2 linked regions of the Flocculibacter collagenilyticus genome follow. Each later gene encodes a partner of the first gene's protein in a complex. Links are inferred from orthologs where the notes say so. Each region holds a gene or a part of one and is shown on either strand. Other genes may lie near its edges.

What was found.
Region 2: the proteins of dinB (region 1) and dnaN are in contact, whole or in part, in a solved structure (PDB 1OK7), measured with the Escherichia coli proteins. The link is inferred for Flocculibacter collagenilyticus from one-to-one orthologs.

What each region holds. Positions count from the first base shown.
Region 1 is NZ_CP059888.1:676,901-692,364, forward strand. The notes cover bases 4,751-7,599. They hold dinB (DNA polymerase IV), read left to right. Parts: upstream 4,751-5,570; coding sequence 5,571-6,629; downstream 6,630-7,599. Other genes in these bases: rlmF (23S rRNA (adenine(1618)-N(6))-methyltransferase RlmF), read right to left, coding at 4,751-5,386; HUU81_RS02995 (alpha-2-macroglobulin family protein), read left to right, coding at 6,847-7,599. Also shown: HUU81_RS02965 (cation:proton antiporter family protein), read left to right, coding at 116-1,699; HUU81_RS02970 (GFA family protein), read right to left, coding at 1,790-2,227; mazG (nucleoside triphosphate pyrophosphohydrolase), read left to right, coding at 2,442-3,362; HUU81_RS02980 (substrate-binding periplasmic protein), read right to left, coding at 3,359-4,258; more of rlmF, read right to left, coding at 4,394-4,750; more of HUU81_RS02995, read left to right, coding at 7,600-11,883; pbpC (penicillin-binding protein 1C), read left to right, coding at 11,915-14,281; HUU81_RS03005 (M17 family metallopeptidase), read left to right, coding at 14,391-15,464. UniProt on the Escherichia coli protein: Poorly processive, error-prone DNA polymerase involved in translesion repair and untargeted mutagenesis. Copies undamaged DNA at stalled replication forks, which arise in vivo from mismatched or misaligned primer ends.
Region 2 is NZ_CP059888.1:432-16,018, forward strand. Bases 297-3,268 are described here. They hold dnaN (DNA polymerase III subunit beta), read left to right. Parts: upstream 297-1,216; coding sequence 1,217-2,320; downstream 2,321-3,268. Other genes in these bases: dnaA (chromosomal replication initiator protein DnaA), read left to right, coding at 297-1,180; recF (DNA replication/repair protein RecF), read left to right, coding at 2,339-3,268. Outside these bases: more of dnaA, read left to right, coding at 1-296; more of recF, read left to right, coding at 3,269-3,439; gyrB (DNA topoisomerase (ATP-hydrolyzing) subunit B), read left to right, coding at 3,452-5,872; HUU81_RS00025 (ABC transporter ATP-binding protein), read right to left, coding at 5,979-6,701; HUU81_RS00030 (HlyD family secretion protein), read right to left, coding at 6,734-7,993; HUU81_RS00035 (ABC transporter permease), read right to left, coding at 8,021-10,450; HUU81_RS00040 (sensor histidine kinase), read right to left, coding at 10,874-12,169; HUU81_RS00045 (sigma-54-dependent transcriptional regulator), read right to left, coding at 12,150-13,511; glyQ (glycine--tRNA ligase subunit alpha), read left to right, coding at 13,760-14,677; glyS (glycine--tRNA ligase subunit beta), read left to right, coding at 14,694-15,587. UniProt on the Escherichia coli protein: Confers DNA tethering and processivity to DNA polymerases and other proteins. Acts as a clamp, forming a ring around DNA (a reaction catalyzed by the clamp-loading complex) which diffuses in an ATP-independent manner freely and bidirectionally along dsDNA.

The sequences.
Region 1 (15,464 bases):
AGATTATTTAGCGCTATTAATGGTTTTGGTTTAGCTACAAGTTTTTATATTATAAATGCAGGTAGTTAGCTAAACTATTAAAAAACAAGGTTCTTCTTAAGTTGATAATAAAGTTATGGAATTAATTTTCTTTGCCACCGCATTTGTGTGTGGATTTGTTGTTTTACAACTAAATTTACCACCATTAATTGGCTTCTTGGTTGCTGGTTTTGTACTGAAATTAGCAGGCTTTGAAAGCACTATCTTACTTGAACAAGTGTCTGCACTAGGCGTGACTATTTTATTGTTTAGTATTGGCTTAAAGCTAAAAGTAAAAAGTTTAGCCAAAGTGCAGGTATGGGGGCCCGCAAGCTTACACATTACCGTTAGTACTTTATTGTTTTCTGGTGCCATATTAGGGCTGAGCTATGTTGGCTTACCGCTTTTTACTGAAATAAGCCCTGAAACCTCGTTGATTTTAGGCTTTGCGCTTAGTTTTTCTAGTACCGTATTCGCTGTAAAAGTATTAGAAGAACGCGGTGAAATGGCCAGTATGCACGGTAAAATTGCGATTGGCATATTGGTTATGCAAGACGTATTTGCAGTGCTGTTTTTAGCGATTAGTACAGGTAAAACTCCTAATGTATTCGCCCTTGGTTTATTAATTTTATTGCCAGTGTTACGTCCAGTGTTATTTCTTGTTTTAAACCGTTCTAAACATGGTGAAGTGTTGCCCTTGCTGGGGTTCTTTCTGGCGTTGATTGTGGGCTACCACGCGTTTGAGTTTGCAGGTATCAAAGGTGACTTAGGCGCATTAATAGTGGGAATGTTATTTGCCTCGCATAATAAAGCGTCAGAGCTTGCAAAGTCTTTATTGCATTTTAAAGACTTTTTATTGGTGGGATTCTTTTTAACAATAGGGCTAAATGCATCATTAAGTATGGAAGCATTAATTGCGGCTTGTATTGTGGTGTTGCTGTTACCAATTAAGTCTTGGTTGTATTTTTACTTTCTTAAAAGTTTTAAATTGCGCGCCCGCACATCATTACTCTCTACATTTTCCCTTTCGAACTACAGTGAGTTTGGCTTGATTGTGTGTGCGTTAGCAGCCAGTAATCAATGGATTACGTCAGACTGGCTTGCGGTGATTGCGGTAGCGGTGGCAATTACCTTTATTATTGCGTCTCCCCTCAATGCTCATGCAAATGAAATTTATGTGAAGTACGAGCCCTTTTGGGACAGTTTTGAATCGAAAGAGCGCTTACCTGAAGAAAAGCCTGTGTCACTAGCACGTTCAAAGGTATTAATTTTTGGTATGGGACGGATAGGGCGAGGTGCATACGAAACGTTAATAGAGTCGTATCCTCAGCGCGTAACAGGTGTTGATATTAACCCAGATTGTGTGAGTAAACATGTTGATGCTGGTCGGTTTGTGGTACTTGCAGACGCGACCGATCCAGATTTTTGGCAGAATATAAATCATTCAGACGTTGAAATGGTACTGCTCAGTATGCCTAAACATGCGCAGAACGTGTATGCATTAGAACAATTAAAAGCATCCGGCTTTAATGGGCGAGTGTCAGCGATAGCGTTTTATTCTGACCAACAAAGAGAGCTAGAAAAAATGGGCGTGGATTCTACATTTAACTTTTATTTAGAAGCAGGTACAGGTTTTGCCGAGCATGTGAAAGCAACTTGGCAGCACTCGAGTTCGCGATAATGTTTGCGTCAAATAAGAAGATGTAGCAAGGCTATGCTACATCTTAAGCTATCCAAATACAGCCGAGAAAAACAGTCGAGCAAATACAGATTATGACTGTTGCTCGGAAAAGGCAGCAAAGCACTCCTCACCTGTCATCATCGTCGTTTTGTTGGCGAAGTCATAAAATGCAGGCTTTTCGTCAATAAATATTTGATGATCTAATTCCGCATTGAAATCGTTAAACAGACCCACAGGCATAATATATTTATGGCTTTCTTTTAAGCGGTAAAATAAATGGGTTCCACACGCTTTACAAAATCCACGCTCTGCCCACTCTGATGAAGCATATATGGTAAGCGGAGCATCATCATTAAAGGTAACATTAACGCCACAGTCAACGGCTAAGAATGGTCCGCCGCCCCACTTTCTGCACATATTGCAATGGCACACGCCAACTTTATTATCTACGTGATTTGCAGTAATGTTAACGGCACCGCATAAGCAAGAGCCAGACACATTAGCAGCAGATTGAGTAGGTGTTTCCATGTAGTTTTCTCCTAGTTAGTAATTTATCTATTTAGTTATTACTGCCTTACTACTTCTTACAGGTTAGCATTGTGCTTTTTAATTTTATAGCTGCGTACGTAAATAAAAACCTTGTTAAGTAATTGGTAAATAGAAATAAAAAAGTGGTCACTAGTAACCTGAACCACTGCAAGTACGTGATTAATCAATAGTAAAAATCGAGAGCGAAATGAGAGTGAATATTAAACCTGTTATAGAAAATGACCATGAGCACGGAGAGTGTGACGAACACTGTGATACACAGTGTAATGATAACTGCTCAAATAAGACATCAACTTGTCACTCTCAAATAGATCAATTATTAGCCGTGATGCGCGAATTGCGTGATCCTGAAACTGGCTGCCCTTGGGATCTCAAGCAGACCTATTCCACAATTGTGCCTTATACCTTGGAAGAAGCGTACGAAGTAGCTGATGCAATTGAGCAAGGCGATTTTGATGAGCTAAAAGGGGAGTTAGGAGATTTACTCTTTCAGGTTGTGTTTTATGCCCAGCTTGCTAGCGAAGAGGGGCGGTTTGAATTTAGTGATGTTGTAGATGCGATACACGAGAAGCTAATACGTCGCCATCCTCATGTATTTCAAACGAATGTTAGCTTTACTGAAGCGCAGGTGAAAGAAAATTGGGAGCGTGAAAAGTCTCAAGAGCGCGACATTAGGCATCAACAAGGCAAGGCTCGTTTACTAGATAATATTCCTCATAATTTACCTGCGCTCTCTCGTGCTAATAAAATTCAAAAGCGCTGTGCTACGGTGGGGTTTGAATGGCCAGATATTCATGGCGCACTTGATAAAGTGGTGGAAGAAGTCGAAGAACTCAGGGCTGAATTACAACACAAAGTGGTGAATGAAGCACAGCAACAAAGCATAGAAGAGGAATTAGGCGATTTATTTTTTTCTTTAGTTAATGTCTCTCGTTATGTGAATGCTGATCCTGAACAAATAATGCGGCAGGCCAACCGGAAATTTGAACAGCGCTTTAATCAGGTTGAACACGTTTTTATCGAAAAAGGACAATCACTTCAAACGGCCACGCTTCAAGAAATGGATAACGTTTGGCAGCAAGTAAAACAAAACCAAAAGCGCGATAACTCTTAATAACTATGGTTAAAGTTGTCTAACACGGTTGAGTAAGCGCTGCTTTTCTTTAGCTGTTTTATACTAGCGTTCATAAACGAAATGAAACGTTTATCTACATCTTTACTGCACATTAAATGCCGAGCGTTAGGATCGGGTGGATTAGCAAATTTGAGGACTGAAATTTGATATTTTAACTTCGGATTTTTCTTTAAAATCCAGCTTAACTCTACTGGGTTAATTAAATAGTAATCAATGCGTTGACGAGAAATAAGCTTAAACACATGCCGCTGTATATTGTCGCCAAAGCTGTGGGTTAAGTAGGAAAGACCCGCAACAGGAGTTTTATATCTCGTCAAACTGCGATCAATTTTGTCGCCGTAAGAAAATCCCTGCTGATGCCCCATAATAAAATCACTTGATAGTAGCTCGGTTACGGTAGGAGGACGTTTAAAGTAATTTGCGAGTTTTTTATGCGTGGCAATGACGTAAGGCTTTTCTAAATAAATAGCATCAGTAAATTGAAACCATTTTTTCCTTTCTTTCACTTTATAACTACCTGCAAAACAGCTATTTACCTTACCTTTTAAATGGTGCACTACCGATGCCCAATCGGGCGCTGTTTGATAGGCAAGCGTGATGTTTTGTTGTTCGGCAATCTGATTTAACAGTTGAATAATAATACCGTCTGATTCACTGCTTGTTTTAGTGTAATAAAAAGGAGGGCGCTCTATGTAAACAATTTGAGCTACTTTAAACGGGGCATTCAGTGCCGACTCTTTACTGATGCTTTGGGTGGCATAGGCAGGGACAGATGTGATTGAATAAGCAGCGATCAGCAAGCTTAAGGCTAAAATAGTGCCAGCTTTGACGTGAGCGATAAGTGGATTGAGTGCGATTTTAAAAAGGTACACCATTATTCCCTTGCACATGTTTTTGCACAATCTAACATGCATCACAGCAGCTTACATTGAGGATAAACTTTATTGTTATTATTACTGCATGTATTGCTACCTACTATAAAAGAAAGGTTAGCAAACAATGCTAAAAAATCAACTTGCCCTTAATTGCGTGCGCTGTTGCTCAAGCGTAAAAAAGCTCCAAGCAATGAATCGACTTTGTTTGTTACCTTGCGACATATCAACCACTTTCACTTGCTTCGCGTTTATTTTCTTTAGTGTTTGTTTTAATGTTTTTAGGTTGTCTTTATTTGACACTAAACTCGTAAACCATAGGCTTTGAGTACTAAATTGCTGGCTTTCAATTATCATGTCTGTAATAAATTTCGCTTCACCACCTTCACACCATAGCTCTGCTTGTTGTCCACCAAAATTCAACGCCTTAGTGTCTTTTTTCGACAGCACTGTATGCTTACCCGACGGCTTTCGCTTGGCTTTATTGGCTGCTAAATTAGTAATTTTGCGTTGCGTACCTTGTTGTGCCGCTTCAAGTGATGTGTGAAAGGGTGGGTTACACATTGTAAAATGAACCTGTTGAATTTGCTTTTGCTGTTTTGCAGATAGATTGGCCTTTGGGTGTTGTAAAATATTCAGAAAGTAATGCTCAGCTTGAGGCTGATGAAAAACACTGATCTCTTTTGTGAGCTTATTAGCTTGACATAGTTGTTGTGCACACTGTACTGAAATAGGATCAATATCACTTGCGATAAAGCGCCAACCATAACTCTTGTTACCAATGAGCGGATACGCCAAATTGGCACCCGTGCCAATATCCAGCCCAATAATATGTTTACCTTTGGGAATGTTGCCATCGTTACTTTGTGCTAATAAGTCAGCGATATGATGGAGGTAATCTGCGCGGCCGGGGATCGGTGGGCATAAGTAGCCTTGTGGAATATCCCAAAACTTAACTCCGTAATAGTAATGCAACAGCGCTTGATTAAGGGTCTTTACAGCAGCAGGATCTGCAAAATCAATGGTTTGCTCGCCTTTGGGGTTTAACTTAGTGAAAGATGCTAGTGCAGGGGTAACCTTTATAAGCTCAGAAATAGGGTAGCGAGTCTGATGTAAGTTTCTTGGGTGCATAAAAGTGATGTCCTAGCGCGAAAAGTAGTGAAGTTTGTTTTGCAGATGGCAGTGATCATAACATTTTCAATTTCTTCAGAACATCGTTGAACTGCGGATAAGTTTATACTGAAAAATAAATCAAATCGTGCTTAAAAGACAATAAAAACTTGAAATACACTCAATCCTGTATAAATATACAGTTATGCGTAAAATTGTACATATAGATATGGATGCGTTTTTTGTATCCGTAGAAATCCGAGATAATCCCTCCTTGGCTGGAAAGCCAGTGGCCGTTGGGGGGAAGTCTGATCGCAGAGGAGTATTGTCAACCTGCAACTATATTGCAAGGCAGTATGGTGTTAGTTCGGCGATGCCCACGGCAATTGCCAAGCAAAAGTGCCCCAACTTAGTTGTTGTACCCGGTAGAATGGAAGCCTACCGCGAAGCAAGTGAGCAAATCCGAGAAATATTTGAAGAGTATACAGGCAAAATTGAGCCGCTTTCGCTTGATGAGGCGTATTTAGATCTTTCTGAATCTAGTTTGCACCAAGGCTCTGCTACGCTTATCGCTCAAGAAATTAGAGCCAAGATATACAAAACAACCATGTTGACTGCATCAGCAGGTATTGCACCTATTAAGTTCTTAGCCAAAATAGCTTCTGATATTAACAAGCCGAATAACCAATTTACTATTGCACCTAATGATGTACTGAATTTTATTGAAACGCTGCCACTAAAAAAAATTCCCGGTGTTGGTAAAGTGACGACGGAGAAACTAAAACGTTTAGGTTTAGAAACGGGGGGCGATATAAGACGTTCGAAAGAAATCTTTCTAATTGAACATTTTGGTAAATATGGGCGGGTTTTATGGGATCGCTGTCATGGGATTGATAACCGAGCAGTGGAAGTGTCAAGAATTAGAAAGTCTGTGGGGGTTGAACGAACCTTTGAAAAAAACGTTAGCAGCCTAGACGAATTGTCCCGCATTTTAATTGAAAGGTTGTTGCCAGAATTAGAAAGGCGTGCACAAAAACATTTAGCTACACGCAGTATGAATAAGCTTGGTGTAAAAGTTAAATTCGCAGATTTTCAACAAACAACTAAAGAACAAAAGCACAATCAAATAGAACGAAACACCCTGATTGAGTTATTACAAGAAGCGTTTTTTCGCGGAAACGGAAAGTCAGTGAGATTGTTAGGTATTCATATTGGGTTAGACGATGATGCGAATACATTCGAACAATTAAACTTTGATCTATAGTAAGTCAACATTGCCATAATTCATCATTATTCAACCTGATTGATGTCATTTTTTATACTTAATATTTAGCCCACACGTTGGATATTGAAATAGTGATGAGCGGTTAAGGCTGAGATAAAGTCATTGATATAAAATACTTTTTAATATTCATTGTTTTTAATTTAGGTAAAATAGAGCGTATTAATTAACCTTCCATTAGACTCGTCAAGGGATCAGGATGCACAAAAACTTCATCGTCTTAGTGGTTATTACTATGTTGGCGCTAACAGGTTGTGGCGCTGAGAATAACAATGCCAGCGAACCTCATGCATCAAGCAAAACGCATACTCAATCCTCTGGCAACAGCGGTATCGCAGCGACGCCCTCACAGCCAACAGAACCCGAATTTAATTTAGAGCAGGTACAACAGGCTTACCGTAACACCCAACTGACGGTGCTAGATATTTCAGAGCGTAGTCGCGAAGGACGAAACTCAATTGCTATTACGTTATCGGTGCCATTAGACCCTTCACAAGATCACCAATCGTTTTTTAATATTAGTGCGAAAAATCAAGGTGCTGTCGATGGGGCTTGGATAGTTTCTAAGTCTGGTAAAACGGTTTGGTTTCCTTTTGTAGAGCCTGATTCAGCTTACGATATTACGATTTATGAAGGGCTGGTGGCTGCAAATGGTCAACGTTTAGCGATGACTAAAAATGCGCGTATTAAAACCAGTCAATTAGCGCCCAGCGTAAATTTTGATACCACTGGTGCATTTCTTACACAAGGGCTAGGTAATGGTTTGCCGATCGTGTCGGTTAACGTAAAGCAAGTTGATATTAATTTTTATCGTGTAAAAGAAAAAAGCCGCGAACCGTTTTTGCAAGAAATGTCGAGTCGACGGGCTTATTGGGGCATTGAGCGCGTGACACAATTTGCGGATTTAGCATATACCGGCCGATACGATCTAAATATTCCAGATAACACCCGTGTAGAAAGAAGCATTGATATTGAGGGAGTGAGCGAGCTTGAACTGCCAGGTATTTATCTTGCGATTATGAATGAAGCTGGTGCGTACAATAAGCATCAGATGATGTGGTTTTCTGTGACCGATATAGGGTTACATGCGCGATTTTATGAAACGCAGTTGGATGTTTATGCCTCCTCTTTGAAAACTGGGAAGGCATTAGCTCAAGTCAATATCAGTTTGGTCAATAATAAAGGCGAAATTCTGCAACAAAGTCTTACGTCCCCTAATGGGCAAGTTTCTTTTACCAGTAACTTAACATCGGCTGCTCTTATCGTTGCGCAAAATGAACAGCACTTTTCTGTCATTGAAATTAACAAGCCAGCGCTAGATTTATCTGATTTCAATATAGGTTTAAGGCCCAACAAACCACAACAATTATTTATATACGCACCTAGAGATTTATACCGCCCCGGAGAGTTAGTGCACTTTAATGCATTGCTGCGTAATGATGATGGTCGATTAACAACGTCTAGTGTATTAAAAGCGGCAATTAAAAGTCCTGATGGAACCAAGGTTAAAACCTTTAACTGGAACAGTAACACGCAAAACTTTTATCAATATCAGTGGCACATCCCTGCCAGTGCACCAGTAGGGGCTTGGCAGCTTGAAGTGAAGAGTGTGGCAGGAAAAACATTTACTTATCAATTTAAAGTAGAAGAATTTTTACCAGAACGATTAAAACTCACCTTTAACCCGAAAAACCCCCAAGAAATAACGGTAATGACAGATCAAAAAGCGCTGAAAGTGCCTGTAATGGGGGAGTATTTATTTGGTGCACCCGCTGCAGGCAATCGCTTATCAACAGAGGTTAGTATTTCACAGTGGCGTAATCCGATAAAAAGTTTGCCAACATTTGAGTTCGGCGATATTCAACAAACAAGATTTAATAAGCGGCTAGCGCTCAAGGATATTCAACTCGATCAAGAAGGCATTGGCGAGCTTGTATATCAAGGTAATTGGTCACAGTTGCATTCTCCACAGTTGCATTCTCCACTGCGAGTTAAATTTATTAGTAGCTTATACGAGTCTGGCGGTAGACCTGTTTCTCGTACGTATTCAGGGTTGGTTTGGCCAAGTGAGAAAATGCTTGGTATTCGTACCAGCTTTGGTGATGTTAATCCGCCAGCACATTCAACAGTTAGTTTCGAAATTATTAAAGCGTCGTTAGATGGCGTTAAACATTCAGCAAATGACTTAGACATAAAATTAATTCGTGAAGATCGCCGTTATTTTTGGGTTTACTCTGACCATCAAGGCTGGCACTACGAGTGGAATGATAATGAATATGTTGAGTTAACAGCATCGCTAGATATTAACCATGACGAAGTAGGCCGCGTTGAATTTCCTGTGACTTGGGGCAACTACCGCTTAGAAGTGCGGGATACAAACCATAACTTGAAAACGAGCACCCGATTTTATGCAGGTTGGAACTGGTATGAAGATTGGCAAAATAGTCAGGCGGGTAGCGGGGCTGCTAGGCCAGATAAAGTAACAATGGCACTTGATAAAGCAGCATTTAATGCAAGTGATACAGCTAAGGTAACCATTGTACCGCCGCAGGCTGGTGAAGCCGTTATATTGGTTGAAGGCGATGCACCGCTTTGGATGAAAAGGCTGCATATTCCAGCTGAAGGTGCGGTTGTAGAAATTCCCATATCTGCTGACTGGCAACAGCATAATATTTATATTAGCGCAGTGGTACTGCAAGCTGGAAATAAAGTAAAAGCGCTTACTCCGAAGCGCAGTTTTGGCTTAATTCATTTACCTTTACAGCGCGAACAACGAAAACTAAATGTGCAGTTTGATGTGGCAGACAAAGCGTTACCAAATAAAACCTTACCAGTAAAGGTGATGGTGAATAGTGCCGACCGTGATGCTGAGGCTAACACAAAGGCTCAAGGCGATACTTCGCTACCTGCTGCTTTTGTTACGCTGGCGGCGGTTGACGTTGGCGTACTTAATATCAGTGACTTTAACACGCCAGATCCGTTTAATGCTTTTTTTGGGCAGCGACGCTATGAAGTTGATGTACGAGATATATACAACAACGTCATTGAGATTAACCAAGCGGATAAGGCAAGGTTGCGATTTGGCGGTGATAGTGATTTAACGCGTGGAGGCAAGGCGCCACTTTCTGATGTACAAATAGTCTCTTTATTCAGCGGATTAGTGCCCTTAAATCAGAATGGAGAAGCCATCATTCCGCTCAACATTCCTGACTTTAATGGACGACTACGTTTAATGGCGGTGGCATTTACTGATGAAGAGTTTGGTCATGGAGACACTGAGGTCACGATTGCCGCGCCAGTGGTGACGCAAATTGCAATGCCACGCTTTTTAGCTATGGGCGATGAAACAGCAATCGCATTGGATGTGACAAACTTAAGTGAACAGCGCCAAGACTTATTCGTTAAGCTTAATGGTGCAGGCGCGATAGCACCACTTAACCATTCGCAAGATATTACGCTGGAAGCGGGGACTAAGACTACCTTACATTATAATGTTAAGGCGGAAGGGCACGAAGGGCTGGCAACGTTTTCGTTGCTGGTATCAGGAGATAACTTACCTGAAAACATTGATAAAAGTTGGCATTTAGGGTTGCGTCCTGCTTATCCTGCGGTTCATACCCGTTTGCAAAAAGTGTTGAATCAAAATGAAAGTGTAACACTTGAACAAAGTAACATTAGCGCGTTGTTACCGAACACAATTCAGGCATCAGTTGCTATTTCACCGAATGCGAATATCGATCTGAAAAACCAGCTTACCCATTTATTACAATACCCATATGGATGTTTAGAGCAAACCAGTAGCCGAGTATATCCGCTCATTTTTGCAACGCCCGACAAGCAAAAGCAGTTCAGTACTAATTTGATCAGTGAAGAAAAGCGGCAAAGCATGATCAACAAAGGCATCGAAAGATTAGCAATGTTGCAGTTAGGTAATGGCGGGTACGGGCTATGGAGTAACACTGCAAGTGAGGAGCATTGGCTAACGACTTATATTGCAGATTTCTTGGTTAATGCTAGAGACATGGGCGTTACAGTACCCGATGAGATGTTAGCTAAAACATTACAGCGCCTACAACGATACTTAGCCCGAACACGTAGCTTTTATGATGAACGCTGGAGCGAAGATAGTAAACATTACTATTTTGCGTATAAAGCCTATGCTGCATATGTGCTAGCTGCCGTCAATCAAGCGCCGCTGGGAGCATTGCGAAGTTTGGCAAAGAACCACAGTGCTAATGCCCGCTCTGGGTTATCGCAGTTACAGCTCGCCATCGCGTTATTTCGCATGGGAGATAAAAAGTTAGGGGAAAAACTGTTAGCAGATGCATTAAATAATCTGCCCAAAAAACGCGACAAGTTTTTAGGCGATTATGGCAGCCAAATACGAGATTTAGCGTTGATGATACATCTATTGCTTAAGCATGATTTGGACGAGCAAGGTGCTATAGCACTAAGTTTCACGCTAGCAGAGCAGCTTAATGTGCGAGAGTATTTAAGTACCCAAGAGCGTAACGCATTATTTTTGGCAGGACTTTCGCTCGCAGAAATACAGAGCCAGCCTTGGTCGGCTGAGATAATTATGGGAGCTGCTAGCACAAAATTAAATCAAACCGCTGCTTATCATAAAACTCTAAATGCTGAGGCAATCGATAATGCCATCAACAATACCATCAACAACGGCATCAACAACGGTATAACGATAACAGCGAAAAGCGAGCAGCCTGTATTAGCTCGTATCAGTGTTAATGGTTATGGAACTAAGCCGCCAGCGGCAGTCGCTAATGGTATGTCGATACAGCGCCATTGGTTAAACCTAAAAGGGGAAGAGGTGAATGTACAGCAGGCAAAAGTAGGTGAGCTGTTGTTAGTAAACTTACAGGTGCGGGCAGAACAAATAACGCCAGATGCTTTGGTTGTAGATTTACTGCCAGCAGGGTTTGAACTGGAAAACCAACATTTAGATCACGCTATTAAACTTGATGAAATAAAGGTAGACGGTAAAACCATCCAGTACTGGCAACAACGCAATCAAGTTAAACATCAGGAATACCGTGATGATCGCTATGTGGCAGCGCTAACGTTGCTTAAAGGGCGTAACACTCATTTATTTTACTTGGTGCGCGCCGTAACTCCCGGCAAATACAAAGTGCCTTCTGCGTTAGTTGAAGATATGTACCGCCCAGAAATAAGGGGAGTAGGTAAAGCAAGCCCTGATATACACGTTATTCAAAAGTAATATGGAATTACTTCGGCGGAGTGTGTTAGCAATGTTTCAGCGTCAACAGAAAGTGGGAATGACTAAAAAGTCGAAATGGACTGTTGTGTTATTCGCGACGCTGGTAATTGCAGTAATGGTCATTAAGTTACTTGATCATGCTTATCCCTTAAATTTGCCCAAGCATAATCAACTTTTTGCTCGGGTAGTGGTTGACGAGCATGACGTGCCTTTGCGTACTTTTGCCGATGAGAAAGGTATCTGGCGCTATCCGATTGCGTTGCCAGAGGTGTCGCCACTTTATATTGAAGCGTTAATAAATTATGAAGACCGTTGGTTTTGGTCTCATCCGGGCATTAATCCATTTTCGTTATTGCGAGCGATGAAACAAAATGTGTTGAGCGGTCGCATTGTTTCAGGCGGTTCAACGTTATCGATGCAAGTTGCTCGCATTTTGCACCCTCACGAACGAAGCATGTGGGGTAAGCTCAAACAGATGATGCGCACTATTCAATTAGAGTGGCATTTAGAGAAAGCACAGATTTTGCAGCTTTACCTTAACACCGCTCCGTTTGGCGGCACGATTGAAGGCGTTCAAGCGGCAAGTTTCAGCTATTTAAATAAATCAGCAAAGCAACTTACTCATGCTGAAGCTGCATTACTTGCTGTTTTACCGCAGGCTCCAACCCGTTACCGCCCAGATTTGCATAACCAAGCGGCGCAACAGGCGAGAGACAAAGTATTGCAGCGATTGGCGAAGTTTGGTGTGTGGTCACAAGAGGTGGTAGATGACGCTAAGTTGGAACAGGTTTACAGTTTTAATTTTCGGCCAGAAGAAATAGCACCATTACTTTCCCGTAGATTACTGGCTTTTTCTGACGGTCAATCTGTTGTTAAAAGCACCCTAAATAGTGACCTGCAACAAGCCGTTAAAGATGTGCTGACCGCATATATGAGCAACCAGCCTAAGTACAGTTCAGCAGCAGTATTGGTGGTAGACAACCACACATCGTCAGTAAAGGCTTATGTTGGCACAGCTGCTTTTGCGGATGAAAGTCGCTTTGGGTATATCGACATGATACAAGCAGTGCGTTCGCCCGGCTCTACATTGAAACCTTTTCTATATGGGTTAGCTATGGATGAAGGGTTAATACATTCGCATTCATTGTTGGCTGATGTACCAAGAAGTTGGGGGGCATACCGGCCGTCAAACTTCAATGGCGCGTTTAATGGACCTGTATCGGCCACGGAAGCGTTACAACGCTCACTGAATATGCCAGCTGTAGACTTACTAGCACGGTACGGTGTTAACCGTTTTGTCGCCCAATTAGCCAATGCAGGCCTGCCATTAACCATCCCACAAGCCAGCCCCAATCTATCAGTTGTGTTAGGAGGTGCGGGTACGTCGTTAGAAAAGCTAGTTCAAGCTTATTCATCGTTAGCAAATCAAGGAATGGTAAGCGAGTTACGTTTTTTACAAAACGAGTTAGCTAAACCTAAACAGAGCCGCCGTTTACTTTCTGTAGAAAGTGCATGGGTCATTCAAGACGCATTAGCAAAAATTCGCCGACCCGACAGTATCAATACCCTAGCCGTTACCGCACCAAAGCAACCACTTGCTTGGAAAACGGGAACGAGTTATGGACACAGAGATTCATGGGCGATAGGTGTGAATAAAGACTATACCGTAGGTGTATGGCTAGGTCGACCCGACGGCACTGCTATGCCGGGTCATCATGGCAGAGTGACTGCAGGGCCTTTATTATTTAGTGTGGCAGATTTATTAGGTGATCAGCCTGAGTCTATTAGTAAACCAGAAAATGTAGAGCAAGCCGCAATTTGCTGGCCGTTAGGTACACTTATGCATGAACAAGCACCACGCTTTTGTCAGCAACAGCATATGGCGTGGATCATAAATCGTGTGGTACCGCCAACTTGGCACACAGCTGATAATGATGCATGGCAATCTGGCATTGTAACGTATTGGATAAATGCTGATTCGGGCTTAAGTGTGACAATGGATTGCAATGTGGCAAGCAAGCGGCAACAGCAGGTAGCTGTTTGGCCTAAGGTGTTGGAACCATGGGTAAGCCACAATGCCCGACGTCATCAATTACTCCCTGAATTAGACGATAACTGTAGGAATACAGCATTAACGCAAACAGTAACGTTAAAAATTACAGGCGTTGTGCCCAACAGTATTTTTCGCAAATCAGGTGAGATGGGGCAGTTTCCAAGCGTTTGGCTCAAAAGTATAGGCGGTGCTGGTGATAAAAATTGGTATATCAATGGTAAATACAAATACACGACGCCTGCGAATAACAGCAAGGAACATATACTATCGTCAAAAGGCCAACAACAAATCATGGTACAAGATCAGCAAGGCAATACTGATATGGTTACAATTAACGTGCTTTAACTACGCTATTAAAAGCAGGCGGAGTTTAAAAATGATAATTTGTTGATTGCTATATTGTTTGGTATAAACAATACGATTTGTTTTTCTTTAATAATAAATAGGATGCTAGATGTCTTATCCAAAACCAAGTGTGGTTACTGATTTTCAACAAGCGTGTTCAAGTAATGACTGGGATGCTTTAGTTGTTATTTCCCCTGATTTAAATTTACCAGATGCAACAAGCGTTGCTGACTTTTTAACAGCGGCTGGAAAAGTGGACTTACGCATTGGTAAAGAGCCTGTATTAATGGTAAATGATTTGGTGCCGGGCTCCCGCCTTATCTTTTCTCCAACAGGTGCCTTAGCGCGAGATTATGATGACAGTCGTCGCTTTTACGACGCTGCCAATAAAGCGGCTGAACTTGTTAGAGCATCAGGGGCTAAAAGACCTTTATTTTATATTAATGGTGCTCCTGACACTGAGCTCTTTTCAGCTGCGGCCGAAGTTGCATATTTTGGGGCTAGCCAAGCACTATGGCAGCCGTTAGAAGCAAGGGAATCTAAAGTTGAAGCCGAAATAGAGCCTGTTGAAGAAATTGGTATTTTTTCAAATCACTCTGTCAGTGATTGTTGGTTAGGTGCTGTTGAGCTGGGAAGAAGAGCGGCACGTGACTTATGTGGCACTGAGCCTGAGCGTATGTCACCGCCTAAGTTTGCTGAATATTGCGAAGCTTTGTTTGAAGGGACGCCAGTAAAGGTTGAGGTTATTAAAGACCGCGACACACTTGAACAAGACTACCCGTTGTTATCGGCGGTCGCTCGTGCATCTTGGCAAGTAGAGCGCCACCACCCAAGAGTAATTCGATTAGAATATACTGGCGAAGGCGACATTGATCGTACATTAATGTTTTCCGGAAAAGGCTTAGTTTACGATACCGGCGGAACAGATCTAAAAGTAGGCGGGGCAATGGCTGGTATGAGCCGCGATAAAGGTGGCGGCGCAGCGGTTGCTGGATTTATCAAAGCCGTTGCAGAATTAAAGCCAAAAGGCTTAAAGGTGATTGCTGAAATAGGTGCGGTGCGAAATAGCATTGGCTCAGATGCGTTTGTAACCGATGAAATTGTTACTGCAAAAAATGGTATTCGCATTCGTGTAGGCTGCACAGATGCTGAAGGTAGGCTGGTAATGGGAGACATTTTAGGT
Region 2 (15,587 bases), 680 kb from region 1 along the record:
TGGTGAACATGCACCCAAGCTACGCTTTGATGTGGGCAGTAAACAAACTTTAGCTAAGCCACAGCCGCAAGAAACACGCAGTACACCGCAGTCAGTCAAACAGCCAGCGCCTCGAAGTAATAAAATTGCTCCCCCTGAAAGTATGATCAGTCGTGATGGCGGTTCAAGTGTGCGAGCTAACTATACGTTTGATAATTTTGTTGAAGGTAAATCAAACCAACTAGCACGTGCTGCTGCGACGCAAGTTGCTGATAATCCTGGTGGTGCGTATAACCCACTGTTTATCTACGGCGGTGTGGGGTTAGGTAAAACGCATTTATTACATGCTGTGGGAAATGGCATTATTGCACGAAAGCCTGATGCAAAAGTGGTGTACATGCATTCAGAGCGCTTTGTTCAAGATATGGTAAAAGCATTGCAAAACAATGCAATTGAACAATTTAAAAAATATTACCGCTCAGTTGATGCGCTGCTTATTGATGATATTCAGTTCTTTGCTAAAAAAGAACGTTCGCAAGAAGAATTCTTTCATACATTCAATGCCTTACTTGAAGGCAATCAACAAATTATTCTTACCAGTGACCGTTATCCGAAAGAGATTGATGGGGTGGAAGAGCGCTTAAAGTCACGGTTTGGTTGGGGATTAACGATTGTTATTGAGCCGCCAGAGTTAGAAACGCGTGTTGCGATCTTAATGAAAAAAGCGCAAGAAAAAGAAATGAAGGTGCCTGAGGAAGTTGCATTCTTTATTGCCAAACGTTTACGCTCGAATGTACGTGAACTTGAAGGTGCGATGAATCGTGTTAAAGCGAATGCAAATTTTACTGGCCGACCTATCACCATTGATTTTGTGAAAGAAGCGCTTCGAGATTTAATCGCATTACAAGACAAACTTGTTACTATAGAAAATATTCAAAAAACGGTAGCGGAATATTATAAAATTCGAGTTGCAGACTTATTGTCTAAACGCCGTAGCCGATCAGTAGCAAGGCCAAGGCAATTAGCCATGGCATTAGCAAAAGAATTAACTAACCATAGCTTGCCAGAAATTGGTGATGCTTTTGGTGGGCGAGATCATACAACAGTGCTGCATGCCTGCCGTAAGATTAATGAGCTCAAAGAGGAAAATCATGAAATTAAGGAAGATTTCCAAAACTTAATACGTACACTTTCTTCATAATCGTTTATATCAATTTCAATCAGTGGATATTTATATATGCAAATTACATTAGACAGAGACGCAATATTAAAACCTTTAATGCTAGTCTCAGGAGCGATTGAGCGCAAACATACGCTACCTATTTTATCTAATGTACTCATTAATGTTAGTGAGGGTTCACTATCGCTAACGGGCACAGATTTAGAAGTTGAAATGGTTGCAGCCTCTCAAATTGATGATATTAATCAAGAGGGCGCTATTACCGTTCCGGCAAAAAAGTTACTAGATATTTGTCGCAGTTTACCAGACGGTTGCCAACTAAATATTCGTGTAGAAAATGACTCACTGATTCTGCAAAGTGGTAAAAGTCGTTTTTCTTTGTCTACTTTACCTGCCACTGAGTATCCGAATTTAGAAAGCTGGGAAGGCGATATAGAGTTTCAAATTGAGCGTCAACAACTGCGTAAATTGCTCGATGCGACTCAGTTCTCAATGGCGAATCAGGATGTACGTTACTATTTGAATGGCATGTCGTTTGAGGTTGAAGGGCAGACATTAAGAACAGTGGCTACTGATGGTCACCGCTTAGCCCTTGCCACCTATCAGCTTAATAACGCTGTTGCAGAGCAACGCCAAGTGATTATTCCGCGAAAAGGCGTGCTTGAAATTATGCGTTTGCTTGAAAGTGATGACACATTAGTCACGGTTCAAATGGGCACTAATCATATCCGCCTTGTTGATAATCACTATGTCTTTACCAGTAAATTAGTGGATGGGCGTTTTCCTGATTATCGTCGGGTTATTCCACGCAATGGTGATAAGTTCATTACCGCAGATAAAGACGATTTACGCGCTGCATTTAATCGCGCTTCAATTTTGTCTAATGAAAAATTCCGTGGCGTTAGACTGAATGTAACAAATGGCGAATTACAAATTACGGCTAATAACCCTGAGCAAGAACAAGCGGAAGAATCGGTTGGTATTCAATATGCCGGGCCAGACATAGAAATTGGTTTTAATGTTTCTTATATTTTAGACGTGCTGGGCAATATTAAAGAAGAACAAGTTGTGATCACATTAATTGATGGTAATAGCAGCGCACTGATAGAAGCAGAGCAAAATAAAGATGCCATGTATGTGGTTATGCCAATGCGTCTATAGTGTTGAATTTTATAGTTAATGTGGCTTAGCGAACTAAACTTTCATCAATTTAGAAACTTACAGCAGCAAGTAATAACGCCAGTACGTGGCGTTAACTTTATTGTTGGTAAGAATGGAAGTGGTAAATCAAGTATTCTTGAAGGGATTTATTATTTAGCAAGAGGTCGCTCATTTCGTGCTACCCAAGTTAATAAGATTATCTCGCATGAGCATGATCACTTTGTATTATTTGGTAAATTAAATCAGGAAGATAAAGAAGTAAATCGCATTGGTATTAAGCGCGATGTAGCAGGTGGGTTAGAGGTTAAAGTTGATGGCGAATCGGTTAAAAGCTTATCGTCATTAGCAAGTTGTGTAGCAGTACAAATTGTTACACCAGACAGCTTTAACTTATTTTTTGGTGGACCAAAAGTAAGACGGCAATTTATTGATTTTGGATTGTTTCACGTGGAACACTCTTTTCATCAACTTTGGCTTACCTATACAAAACTATTAAAAAGCCGAAATGCTTTGTTAAAGCAACGTGTAATTAATAAAGAACAATACGAATACTGGGATAATGCATTAGCCGACACTGGCGAACAATTAACTCAGCTTCGTAAGCAGTATATGGATTCTTTATTTGAACAGCTTTCACAATGTTTTGAACAAATTATTTCTAAAGCCAACTTTTTAGAAGAAATAGACTTTAGTTTCTATCAAGGTTGGAATAAAGAACTGTCGCTTAAAGATGTTTTGAATGCTAATTTTGAGCGTGATTTGAAGTATGGTTTTACTCAGTCTGGTCCTCATAAGGCCGACTTGAAAATTCAATCACGCGGTTTAGCTATCCAAGATACTTTATCGCGAGGGCAGTTAAAGTTATTGTTGTACATCTTAAAGGTTGTACAAAGTAAGTATATTTATTCGTGCACCGCACGAGATACAATTTTACTGTTTGATGACTTACCGTCTGAAGTTGATGATGATAATAAAAATTTGCTGGCAGACTTAATGAAGTACAGTGCTTCACAAGTATTTGTCACTTGTATTGATCAAACTCAGGTTGCGGATATTCAAACAAAATTTAGCGTAAATAATGCAATGTTTCACGTGGAACATGGGCAAATACGTGGTTAATGGAAAAATAATATGTCTGAAAATAATTACGATTCTTCCAGCATTAAAGTTTTGAAGGGCTTAGATGCAGTAAGAAAAAGACCTGGAATGTATATCGGTGATACTGATGATGGCACTGGTCTTCACCACATGGTATTTGAGGTCGTAGATAACTCGATTGATGAAGCGTTAGCAGGGCATTGTTCTGATATCGTGATCACCATTCACAACGATGAGTCAGTATCAGTACGTGATGATGGGCGTGGTATTCCTACCTCTATTCATGAAGAAGAAGGTGTGTCAGCAGCAGAAGTTATTATGACGGTTCTGCATGCAGGTGGTAAATTTGACGACAATTCGTATAAAGTATCCGGTGGCTTGCACGGTGTTGGTGTTTCAGTAGTAAATGCTTTATCGACTAAGTTACAGTTAACGATCCGTCGCGAAGGCAAAATCCATGAACAAATTTACCGTCATGGTGTGCCAGATGAGCCATTAAAAGCGATTGGTGACACAGAAAGCACAGGTACTGAATTACGTTTTTGGCCAAGCCCTGAAACGTTTACAGACATTAAATTCCATTACGATATCTTGGCAAAACGCTTACGCGAATTATCATTCTTAAACTCTGGTGTTAGCATTAGGCTTCAAGATGAGCGTGATGATCGTAATGACCACTTCAAATACGAAGGTGGTATTCAAGCATTTGTTGAGTACTTAAACCAGAATAAAACGCCAATTCACCCTAAAGTATTCTCGTTCACGTCTGAGCGTGAAGAAGATGGTATTTCTGTTGAAGTGTCAATGCAATGGAATGACTCATTCCAAGAGAACATATTCTGCTTCACTAATAACATTCCACAGCGTGATGGTGGTACTCACTTAGCAGGTTTTAGAGCGGCATTAACACGTACACTAAATACCTTCATGGAAAAAGAAGGTTACAATAAAAAACAGAAAACCAGTGCAACAGGTGATGATGCGCGTGAAGGGTTAACTGCGGTTGTTTCAGTAAAAGTACCTGATCCAAAGTTCTCATCTCAAACCAAAGACAAGCTAGTATCATCAGAAGTGAAATCTGCGGTTGAAAGTGCAATGTCTGAGTACTTGAACGAATTCTTACTAGAAAATCCGCAAGATACAAAGAACGTTATTGGTAAAATTATTGATGCCGCAAGAGCGCGTGAAGCAGCGCGTAAAGCACGTGAGATGACACGACGTAAAGGTGCACTAGACCTAGCAGGTTTGCCAGGTAAATTAGCGGATTGTCAGGAAAAAGATCCTGCACTTTCTGAAATTTACATAGTGGAGGGTGACTCAGCGGGCGGCTCTGCTAAGCAGGGACGAAACCGTAAAAACCAAGCAATTTTGCCACTAAAGGGTAAAATTCTGAATGTTGAAAAAGCACGTTTTGATAAAATGCTATCTTCTCAAGAAGTTGCAACATTAATTACCGCATTAGGGTGTGGTATTGGGCGTGATGAATATGATCCTGATAAAACTCGCTATCATTCAATTGTAATCATGACCGATGCCGACGTGGATGGTTCACACATTCGTACGTTACTATTGACGTTTTTCTATCGTCAAATGCCTGAAATCATTGAGCGTGGTTATGTTTATATTGCTCAGCCGCCACTTTATAAAGTGAAGAAAGGCAAACAAGAGCGCTATATTAAAGACGATCCAGCGCTAACAGAGTATCTAACTACATTAGCATTAGATAACGCATCGCTACATGTAAATGATCAAGCGCCAGGAATTGCAGGCGAACAGCTAGAGAAAATGGTTAAGCTTTATCATAGTACATTTGCCACGATAGAGCGCTTGTCGCGTAAAATCCCATACCACATGCTAGAGCGACTCATTTATACCTCTACAATGACACTAGAAGACTGTAAAGATAAAGCAGCCATTGAACAGTGGTCGAATGAATTTGTTCAGTCATTAGTTGATATTGAGGTTGATGGTGCTCTTTATACTGCCGGTATTCACGAAGATACAGAGCGTAATTTATTTATGCCAAAAGTGACGATGCGCCAACATGGTATTGATCATGTTTATGTATTTAATCATGACTTCCTATCTTCAGCTGATTATGAAAATATTGGCACATTAGGTAAAGAAATCCATAACCTAATTGAAGAAGGCGGTTACATTAAACGTGGCGAACGTACTAAAGCCGTTAGCAGCTTTAAAGAAGCACTAGAGTGGCTGATGGCAGAATCTAAGCGTGGCTTGTATATACAACGTTATAAAGGACTGGGCGAGATGAACCCAGAACAGCTATGGGAAACAACCATGGATCCTGAAAGCCGTCGTATGCTTAAAGTAACGATTGAAGATGCAGTGGGTGCAGATCAGTTATTCTCAACGTTAATGGGCGATCAAGTAGAACCAAGACGTGCATTCATTGAAGATAACGCATTAAAAGTGGCTAATCTAGACGTTTAGTTACTGAATATTTGAAGTTTTATAGCTTTAAATAGTTTCTTGTATCGATAAAAAAAGCACTTTAAACAGTGCTTTTTTTATTCCTTTTATTTCAGTGTAAGAAAAACTAACAGGCATGAACTGCGATTTTCGACTCTGCTGGTGATGGCGAAGTCAGTATTTCGCCATCTAATAGTTTAAGCTGAGTTGTGGCTCTGTCTGCGTAGCGGGACTCGTGCGTTACCATGCAGATGGTGGTGCCTTTTTGATTTAGCTCGTCGAGTACATCCATTATTTGGTCACCCGTATTCGAGTCTAGATTACCCGTTGCTTCATCGACCAATAAGATAGCAGGCTCTGCGACTAATGCTCGTGCGATGGCAATACGCTGTTGCTGACCACCAGATAATTGGTTCGGTTTGTGCTGGCTTCGGTGAGTCATACTCACCATTTCTAGACATCTATTAACACGCTGCTCGATATCAGCGTTACTGAGCTTTTTGTTGCTATAACGCAAAGGCAGGGCAATATTGTCAAAAACGGTGATTTCATCAATTAGATTAAATGACTGAAATATAAAGCCAATTTTGCTATTTCTGATTTCAGCAGCATCATCAAGTGACAGATTAGCAACATTAGTACCTTCAATTATGTAGTCTCCGCCTGAGGGCATATCAAGCAGGCCTAGCAGTGATAAAAGTGTAGACTTACCACAACCTGAAGGGCCAGATATAGACACGTAGTCGCCCGCTGAAATGGTTAGGTTAACGTTTTTTAATGCGTGTGTTTCCATATCCTCAGTTTCAAAAACTTTGGAAATGTTTCTCATTTGAATTTTAATCTCGCTCATGATGCTGGTTCCTGCTAGTTAAATTTTTGAATTTAAGATTTTACGGTTAGCTCTAATGCGGTGTTTTTTTGGTTTGGTAAATCAGAAATGATAAACACATCATCCGCGTCTGCACCTGTCAAAATTTCGATATAACGACCCGCTTCGCGACCTAGTTTTAGGGTACGTAGTTCGGCTTTAGATATTTCACTGTTTAGGCGATAGAGAGCGATTTCACTAAAAGGCTGAGCATTAGCTGGGCGCTTGATGTAATACACTGCTTTTAATGTGTCAGCAATAATGGTTGCGTCTACGGTTAATTGTGGTCTGGCACTGGTTGGAAGATTGGCGGGCAGGGTGATCTCTACCTCTACCGTGTTATCTTCTACCATAGGGTTGATACGGGCGACTGTGCCAGTAATTTTGTCCTGCCGGGTGTTGATAATAGCGCTTTGTCCTACTTCAATGTGATGTATTTGGCTTTGCGGTACTCTAACGAGCGCGATGAGATCAGTAACACTGCCGATTAAAGCTACTTCCTGACCTGAGGCAAGACTTTGTCCAAGCTCTACAGATAACCTCTGTAATACGCCATTAAACCCCGCTTTTACTTCAAGTGCTTGTAAGCGTGACTGAGCAATATTCAGCTGACCTTGCCTTTGCTTAACAACTTCTTGTTGAATATTTACCGACTCTGCATGAACAAGTTTTAATTGCGCAATGCGTTGCTGAAGGATGCTGATACGTTTTGTTAGCTGGCGCTCTTCTAGTACAGACTCTTGGTACGCGAGCTGCGACACAATGCCTTTTTCAACTAACTTTTCTTCAGCTTGACGATTCAGTGATGCCGTTTCAAACAGCGCTATGATTTCTTCTAGACTGGCCGTTTCATTAAGTGTTTCACGCTTATTGTTGAGCATTAATTGGCGTAAATTCGCTTGTGCTTGAGCTAACTCTTGCTGTGCATTTTCCATTTCTTGGATCAGCTCAGGGTTTTCGAGGCGAACAATAACACTATCAACGGTGACGTTTGCGCCAGGCTTGAGCACAATCTCTTTCACGGTAGCTTGAGTCAATGTAGTAAGCAGTAACTGTTTATTTGAACTGAGTACGCCAAAGCCTTCCGTTTTGACTTCAAGATCCCCCATTACAACACGCTCTATTAAAATATCATCGCGCGATACTGAAACTGCGCCAGCCATTTTGATAGCCCAAATCAGCATCAGCACTAGTGCTGTCGAAACCACAATGATAAGTTGAAGCTTATAGTTAGCGAACAGCTTATGTTGTGGCTTTTTCTTAACTATATCCATTAAGTACTCCTGACGATTTCACGATGACTACTGACTACCTTTTAAAGAGTCGATAGGGCGGGCATTGATAATTGAACGTAGCGGCCAGTAACAGGCAACTAACGCCATCACACTAATCAACACCAGTGTTACCCCAAAGAGTGAAACCAGTTGAATGTTCACGTAACTGGCTAAATCCTCAGAAAAACCAAGATACAAAGCCAATATTACAAACATACTCACAACGATACCTATCGCTACGGCACCAGCATTATTTTTTATAATCAGATGGGTGATGTCTGCACGCTTGGCACCAATGGCAAGGCGTGTACCTAATTCGAGCTTGCGCATTTGAGTGGCATAACTAATAACGCCATATAAGCCAATAGTAGCCAGAAAGAAACTTAACATGGCTAATACAGCGCTAGTAATGGCGGTGGTGTATTGGGTAAATAATCGTTGATCGCGCAGTTCATTCAGGGTATTCATTTGTTTAATCACTAGCTGATTGTTTACTTGTTGCGTTAGGCTAATTACTTGTTCGCGCGATAAGCTTTGGTTTGGTTTAAGTTTGATCATGTAGCGCGTATCGGCTTCAGTGGTTAGCCTAAATGCGCGCATAGGAACGTCACTTTCGGTGGGCATGTATACGCCTTTTACTATACCGCTAACGGTTAAGGTAAGGTTTCTGGTAAATCTGATTTTGCTGCCGATTGCGCTCCCTTGTGGTGCTATTTCTTTGGCATAAACGTCATTGATGATCAGCAGGTTATTGCCGTCTTTAAGATCGGCTTCGCTAAATAAATCACCTTCAATAAGCGGTTGATTGATTAAATCAAAGTACTTACCGTCAACCGATTTAGTTTTAACCACGAAACGCTCATCAGTAGAGTCAATATTCTGGCCAGCCACTGCGGCATCATCAAAGGGTGTAGCACCTAGAGAGACAGCTTCAACTTGAGGCAGTTCCAATAACTTTTCTTTGAGTGCCAATACCATGGTCTTTTTCTCTTCATTGGTAACCTCATCAGCGGCATTAAGCGACAGTTCAAGCGATGTGATGTTTTCAGTATTAAACCCCAGTGGTTGGTTAATGGCTTTCAATGAGTCTTTCAACAACCCCATATTGACGAAAATTAGCACGGTTACAATGGCAACCTGAGATGTGATAAGGAAACGACGTACTTTTCTTGAAACCTGCACACCAGTCCCTTTTCCGCTAGACTGTAAAATCGTATTCAAGGCGCGGTAGTTAATCATGCTGGCACTTAGGCGAGCAAAGAATAAACCTAAACAAAGAGCAATAAGTAAAGCTGCGCTTAACGTGAAAGCGTTGATTGCTAACTCATCAACCCGAGGTAAGCGCTCAGCTAGATATTGTTGTAATACCCAGAAGCCTGCATTAGCGATTATCAGCGCCACGACAGATGAGATAAAAACCAGTAAACCAGACTGGGCAAACAAAGTTTGGAATAGGTGCTTTTTACTAGCTCCTATTGCTGCATGGATGGCTAATTGGTGTTGCTGCTCTGCAGTACGAGACATAAATAGGTTAGTGATATTGGCGCAAGCCACTAAGACCAAGCCTATTACACCAACTAACAGCAATAGCACGGTGCCTTGGCTATCGCCTAATATCGCTTCTTGAAATGATAATAAGCCCATCTTTGAAGACCACCCATTGAAAAATGCCATAGACTGAACATTTTCCTGCCATGTGCTATTTATCAAAGTGGTCAGTGACTGTTCTACTTGAGTTTGGCTCATCTCGCTGTTTAATTTGCCAACAAAGAATAATGCGCCATCAATCATGCCCCAAGCTGAACGTAATCTTTCAGCAGTGGAGTTATAGTCCCAAGGTAAAAATACATCAGAATTAATACCTTGCTGATAAATTTGCGGCTCGATGAACGATTTATCCATTACACCAACAATGCGGTAACTGGTATCGTTAAAGGTGACCGACTGCGTTAATATGTTGGGATCACCATGATATTGTGTTTGCCAGGCTTCATAACTCAATATTGCCACTGGGTTGAAGCTGTCTTTGCTTTCGGATTGCTCAAATGTGCGTCCCATTGCCATTTTACCGTCTACGAGCACAAACCAATCGGGCGTGATAAAGGTGGTGTTTACCATGGGCTGTAAAGGATGAGAAATCAGCACGTTTTCTTCATATTTTACCAGTGCTGATTGGCTAAATAGGGTTTGCTTGTCAAACAGATGCACTACGCCAGGGTAGGTATGAGAGCTGGCAACTTCCTCGTCCTTATCATTAAACAAGGTAAAGTTAACCTGATATAAATCTTGCTGATCGGGGTAAGGTAAAGGTTTAGCAATCAGTATGTAAGCCAAGGTTAGAATACACAATAAAGCGCCTAAAGTGATACCTAAAGTGGTAACGACTGCCACCATGAATCCCTTTTTTTCACTTAACCCAGCCCAAGCCTGCTTGAGTTGATACATGATATGGTTCATCTTATTATTCCTGTTTCTGTTTGCAGTGCGTAATGTAAACCCGCTTCATTTACAGTATTGGCGCGCTTTCACTCTAATCGTTCAGTTTATCTAAGTTCGTGAGGCTCAATTGCCTTTCACCTAGCAGTAACTTCAATTGCTGTGGGTGTATCTCAGGAGTGAATTGCTAATAACGTGCCAGCGTTGAATGCTTAACCGCTAATGTTTCTTTGTTTGTGCGATTAACGTACAACATGGCTTATAAATAAAGGGATTCAGGGTGATTGGATAGTTAGAGATGTTGCATTGGTTCATTGCTATGCAGGGTGTATTAGTTGTGTTTACTTAAAAATAATAGCGCGCTTTCGATTCGATTTACCGATATCGGACTGTTACCGTCCGATATCGGACACGTTATTCAGTCACCACGTTCTAACATCCTTGCTATTGAATCTTGATGATTTTCAATGGTAGTGTGATCTGGACAGTCACCCCATTGCCATGATTATTTTCTAAGCGGATATGACCTTGATGTTGTTCAATAATATTGCGACAAAAGCTCAGTCCAATTCCTTGGCCATCTTGCTTGGTAGAAAATAAGGGAACAAAGGCATTTTCTGGATTGGCAAAACCATGGCCATCATCAACCACTTTCATACAGCTTTTGTGTTTATCTTCACTAAATTCTAGGCTCACCGTTTTGGCACCTGCTTCGTAAGCATTTTTGATCAGGTTGATAAGTACCTGCTCTAAAAGGGATTGATCTGCCCAAATGAGTTTGGCCTTTAATAAGATGGTTAGGTTTTGTTGGTTAAACAGTCCTTTTAACCGGCCAGCCAGTTGCTCTGTGATTATGTGCTGGTAGTGTAAATGGATGCCTTTCGTTAATGATGCGTAGCGATTAATAAAGTCCTGCAGGTGCAAACAGCGCTCAGAGATAAGGCCTAGTGCATCTTTGTCTCTGTGATTAGTCGCACGTTCCGCTAAACTTTCTGCAATACTAGAAACGGGAGTAAGGGAGTTGCGGATTTCATGACCCATCACGCTGATCATTTGTTGCCAAGCTTTTACCTGACTAGTTCTAACGGCCGACTCAATATTAGTAAACACTAATAATTGATGCGCTATTCCCGCATCAATAAAGCTGCTTTGGCTAATTTGCCACTGCTGTTTCTTTTGTTGCTCTTGCGATTGTAATTGCCAGCCTCCTTCATCTTTAACTAGCCCAAGCATATTTGAGGAGACGTGACGAAACATTTGCCAATGTTGGCCTTCGTAAAGGTGGCTAAACGCACCGTTAGCGTAGGTGAGCTGATCTTTCTGGTTGAAAACCAATACTGGGGTATCTAGTTGGTCAATAAGCTGATATACCAAGAACGCGTGCTGATCGTAGCGCTTCTTTTTCTCCGCAAGGTCTTCACTCAAGTTCCGAAGTTGATGATGAAACTTGCCAACAATGCCAGTGGGAAATTCCGCTTTTGCATACTGCTTGTAGTCTTCTTGACGTACGGCCTCAAGGTGTAGCAATGCGCGACGGAAACTGCACATGACGTTGGCACGAAACACCTTAATCGCATAGATGCAAGCAATGGTTAAACTTGAGGTAATCAGCACGATTTGCCACGTTAACAACGCTAATTGCGACAGTAGAACATAATTCAGCAATAAAAATAGCATGGCGAATAGGCTAAGCCATAAGGTAATAAAGCGTTCAAGGTTTTTACCTTTGAATGTCGTCATACTTTTCTAAACGGCGATATAAGGAGGATTTAGTAAGCCCAAGTAATTTTGCAGCGTGAGTCATATTATTATCAGTATTGTTCAGTGCTTTTTTAATAAGTGCTTTTTCTGCCTGTTCTAATGTCATCATGCTAATAGAATCTTGGCTGTTGCTGGCAGGTGAACTTGAAAGTGGCAAGTATTGCTCTGTTATTTCACTGCCTTTAGCCAGTAAAACTGCTCGCTCCATCAAGTGGCTTAACTCTCGAATATTACCCGGCCAATGGTAACCAGTTAAATTTTGTTTAGCTTGCGTGTTTAGTGAAAGCGCGGGTTTTTGGTATTTTTGCGTATAAATATCAATAAAATATTCAGCGAGTGGAACAATATCTGCTTGTCTTTCTTGTAAAGACGGTACACGAAATTCAAGGGTGTTCAGACGATAATACAAATCTTCACGAAACGCTTCGTTAACGATGAGTTTTTTAAGATCGCCGTTGGTGGCGCTAATAATACGAGCGTGCATTTGTTGAGTTTGACTGGAGCCTAAGGCTTCGTATTGACCTGACTCTAACACCCGCAATAACTTTGCTTGTTGCGAAAGTGGGATATTCGCAATTTCGTCAAGGAACAGTGTGCCATGCTTGGCTAATTCGAATCGACCAATTCTATTACTCTTGGCATCCGTAAATGCGCCTTTCTTATGTCCGAACATCTCACTTTCAAACAAGTTCTCAGAAATGGCTCCCATATTCACTGATATAAACGGCTCTGTACTTTGTTTTGACAGCTCATGTACTCTTTCAGCAATAAAACTTTTACCTGTGCCGTTGTCGCCAGTAAGCAGAATATTTACGTTGGTATTAGCAACGCTTTCAATTTCAGCAAACAGTTGTAACATACTGGGAGAGCGCCACTTGTATTCAAGTTTGTTAGTCGGTTCTAGGCGTTGTTGCAGCTTTTGGTTTTGAACTTGTAAATTGGCGAGCGCTAATTGCTGTTTAATGATTTGTTGTAAACGCTGATTTTTCCAAGGCTTCTCAATGAAATCTCCCGCACCTAATTGCATGGCTTTTACGGCAAGTTCTACATTTGCCCACGCGGTCATTGCTACTACTGGGATCTGAAACTCTGATGTCGCTAGCCAAGATAAAAATGCGAGTCCTTCTTCACCAGAGGTGGTATCAAGGGAGAAATTCATATCCAGTAAAATTAAATCGACGCTTTCTTGTTTGAGCAGCGCGCGAGCTTCATCGGGGCTGCTCGCCTGAAGTGGGCAATAATCATTGTCCTCCAGCACAAAACTTGCGCTTAAGAATATGTCGTGACGATCATCAACGATCAGGATGCGTGGTTTATTCAAAGCAATCTTTAGTCATGTTATAACAGCGAATACGGCTACAATGAAATTCATCATACACCTGTCTGCAATTTTAAGTCCATCATGCATAGGCATTTTTCTTGATTGCTGTCATTTAGAGCCTACTTGTATTGGCCAATCTGATATTTGATGCACAATAAGTAAGCGAGGCGCTACAATTTAGCCTTGGCGCAAGGTATACTTGCTGCCAATTTTTAGAATTCTAAATCAACGTAAAAAGTCCCCTTATCATGGAAAAATACGATATTAAAACCTTTCAAGGTCTAATCCTTGCGCTACAAGATTACTGGGCTAGACAAGGCTGTGTCATTATTCAGCCATTAGATATGGAAGTAGGTGCTGGCACATTCCATCCGATGACATTCCTAAAGTCGATTGGCCCAGAGCCAATGAGCAGTGCTTATGTTCAACCGTGTCGCCGCCCAACCGATGGCCGCTATGGTGAAAATCCAAACCGTTTACAGCACTATTATCAATTCCAAGTGGTAATGAAGCCGTCACCGGAAAACATTCAAGAATTGTATTTAGGCTCATTAAAAGAGTTAGGTTTAGATCCATTAGTACATGATATCCGTTTTGTTGAAGATAACTGGGAATCACCAACGCTAGGTGCTTGGGGTCTAGGTTGGGAGATTTGGTTAAACGGCATGGAAGTTACGCAATTTACTTACTTCCAACAAGTCGGTGGCTTAGAGTGCTCACCAGTAACGGGTGAGATCACATACGGGCTAGAGCGTTTAGCCATGTATATTCAAGGCGTTGACAGCATTTATGATTTGGTATGGACTGATGGGCCATTAGGCCGTGTGACCTACGGTGATGTATTCCACCAAAATGAAGTAGAGCAGTCTACTTACAATTTTGAACATGCTGATGTGCCTGCGCTATTTGCTCAATTTGATCAGTGTGAAAAAGAAAGTCAAAAGTTAATTGAGAGCGGCTTACCTTTACCAGCTTACGAGCAAGTAATGAAAGCATCACACGCATTTAACTTACTTGACGCAAGGCATGCGATCTCGGTAACTGAGCGCCAACGCTATATTTTACGTGTAAGAGCACTCTCTAAAGCGTGTGCGCAAGCGTATTATGAAGCGCGTGAAGCATTAGGCTTCCCATTGTGTAAAAGCAACGCAGAGCAAGGCCAGTAAGGATAATTAGATGACCATCAAAACAGAAAACTTTTTAGTAGAAATTGGCACTGAAGAGCTACCACCAAAGTCACTTAAGAAACTGGCTGAAGCATTTCGTAATAACGTTGAAGAAGGCTTAAACAAGGCTGAGCTAACTTTTGAAAGCATTCAATGGTATGCCGCACCTCGACGTTTAGCGCTTAATGTTACCGCGCTGAGCGAAGCGCAAGCTGATAAAGTAGTTGAAAAGCGTGGTCCTGCGATCACAGCGGCATTTGACCAAGACGGTAATCCTACAAAAGCCGCAGCTGGTTGGGCACGTTCAAACGGCATTACTGTTGAACAAGCGCAGCGCTTAGAAACGGATAAAGGTGCGTGGCTACTGCATAAAGCCGAAGTTAAAGGTAAAGACGTAGATGCGTTGATCCCAGATATTATTATCTCGGCATTAGCCAAGCTACCAATCCCTAAAGCAATGAAATGGGGCGCATTTACCACGCAATTTATTCGTCCAGTTCATACCATTACTATGCTATTTGGTGACCGCGTCATTAGCGGTGAAATATTGGGTAAGCAGTCGGCACAAACATTACGCGGACATCGTTTCCATTCGTCGCAAGACGTGACATTGACTCATGCCGATAACTATTTAACTGCGTTGAAAGATGCATATGTCATGGCTGATTTTGCAGAACGTCAAGCAGTCATTACGCAGCAAGTTGAAGCCGTTGCCGCTAAATTAGGTGGTGTTGCACAGGTTGAGCAAGATTTACTTGATGAAGTTACATCGTTAGTAGAGTGGCCAGTAACACTGTCAGGTGATTTTGAAGCTAAGTTTCTAAATGTACCGGCTGAAGCATTAATCTACACCATGAAGGACGACCAAAAGTACTTCCCAGTATTTGATAACGATGGCAACTTGATGCCG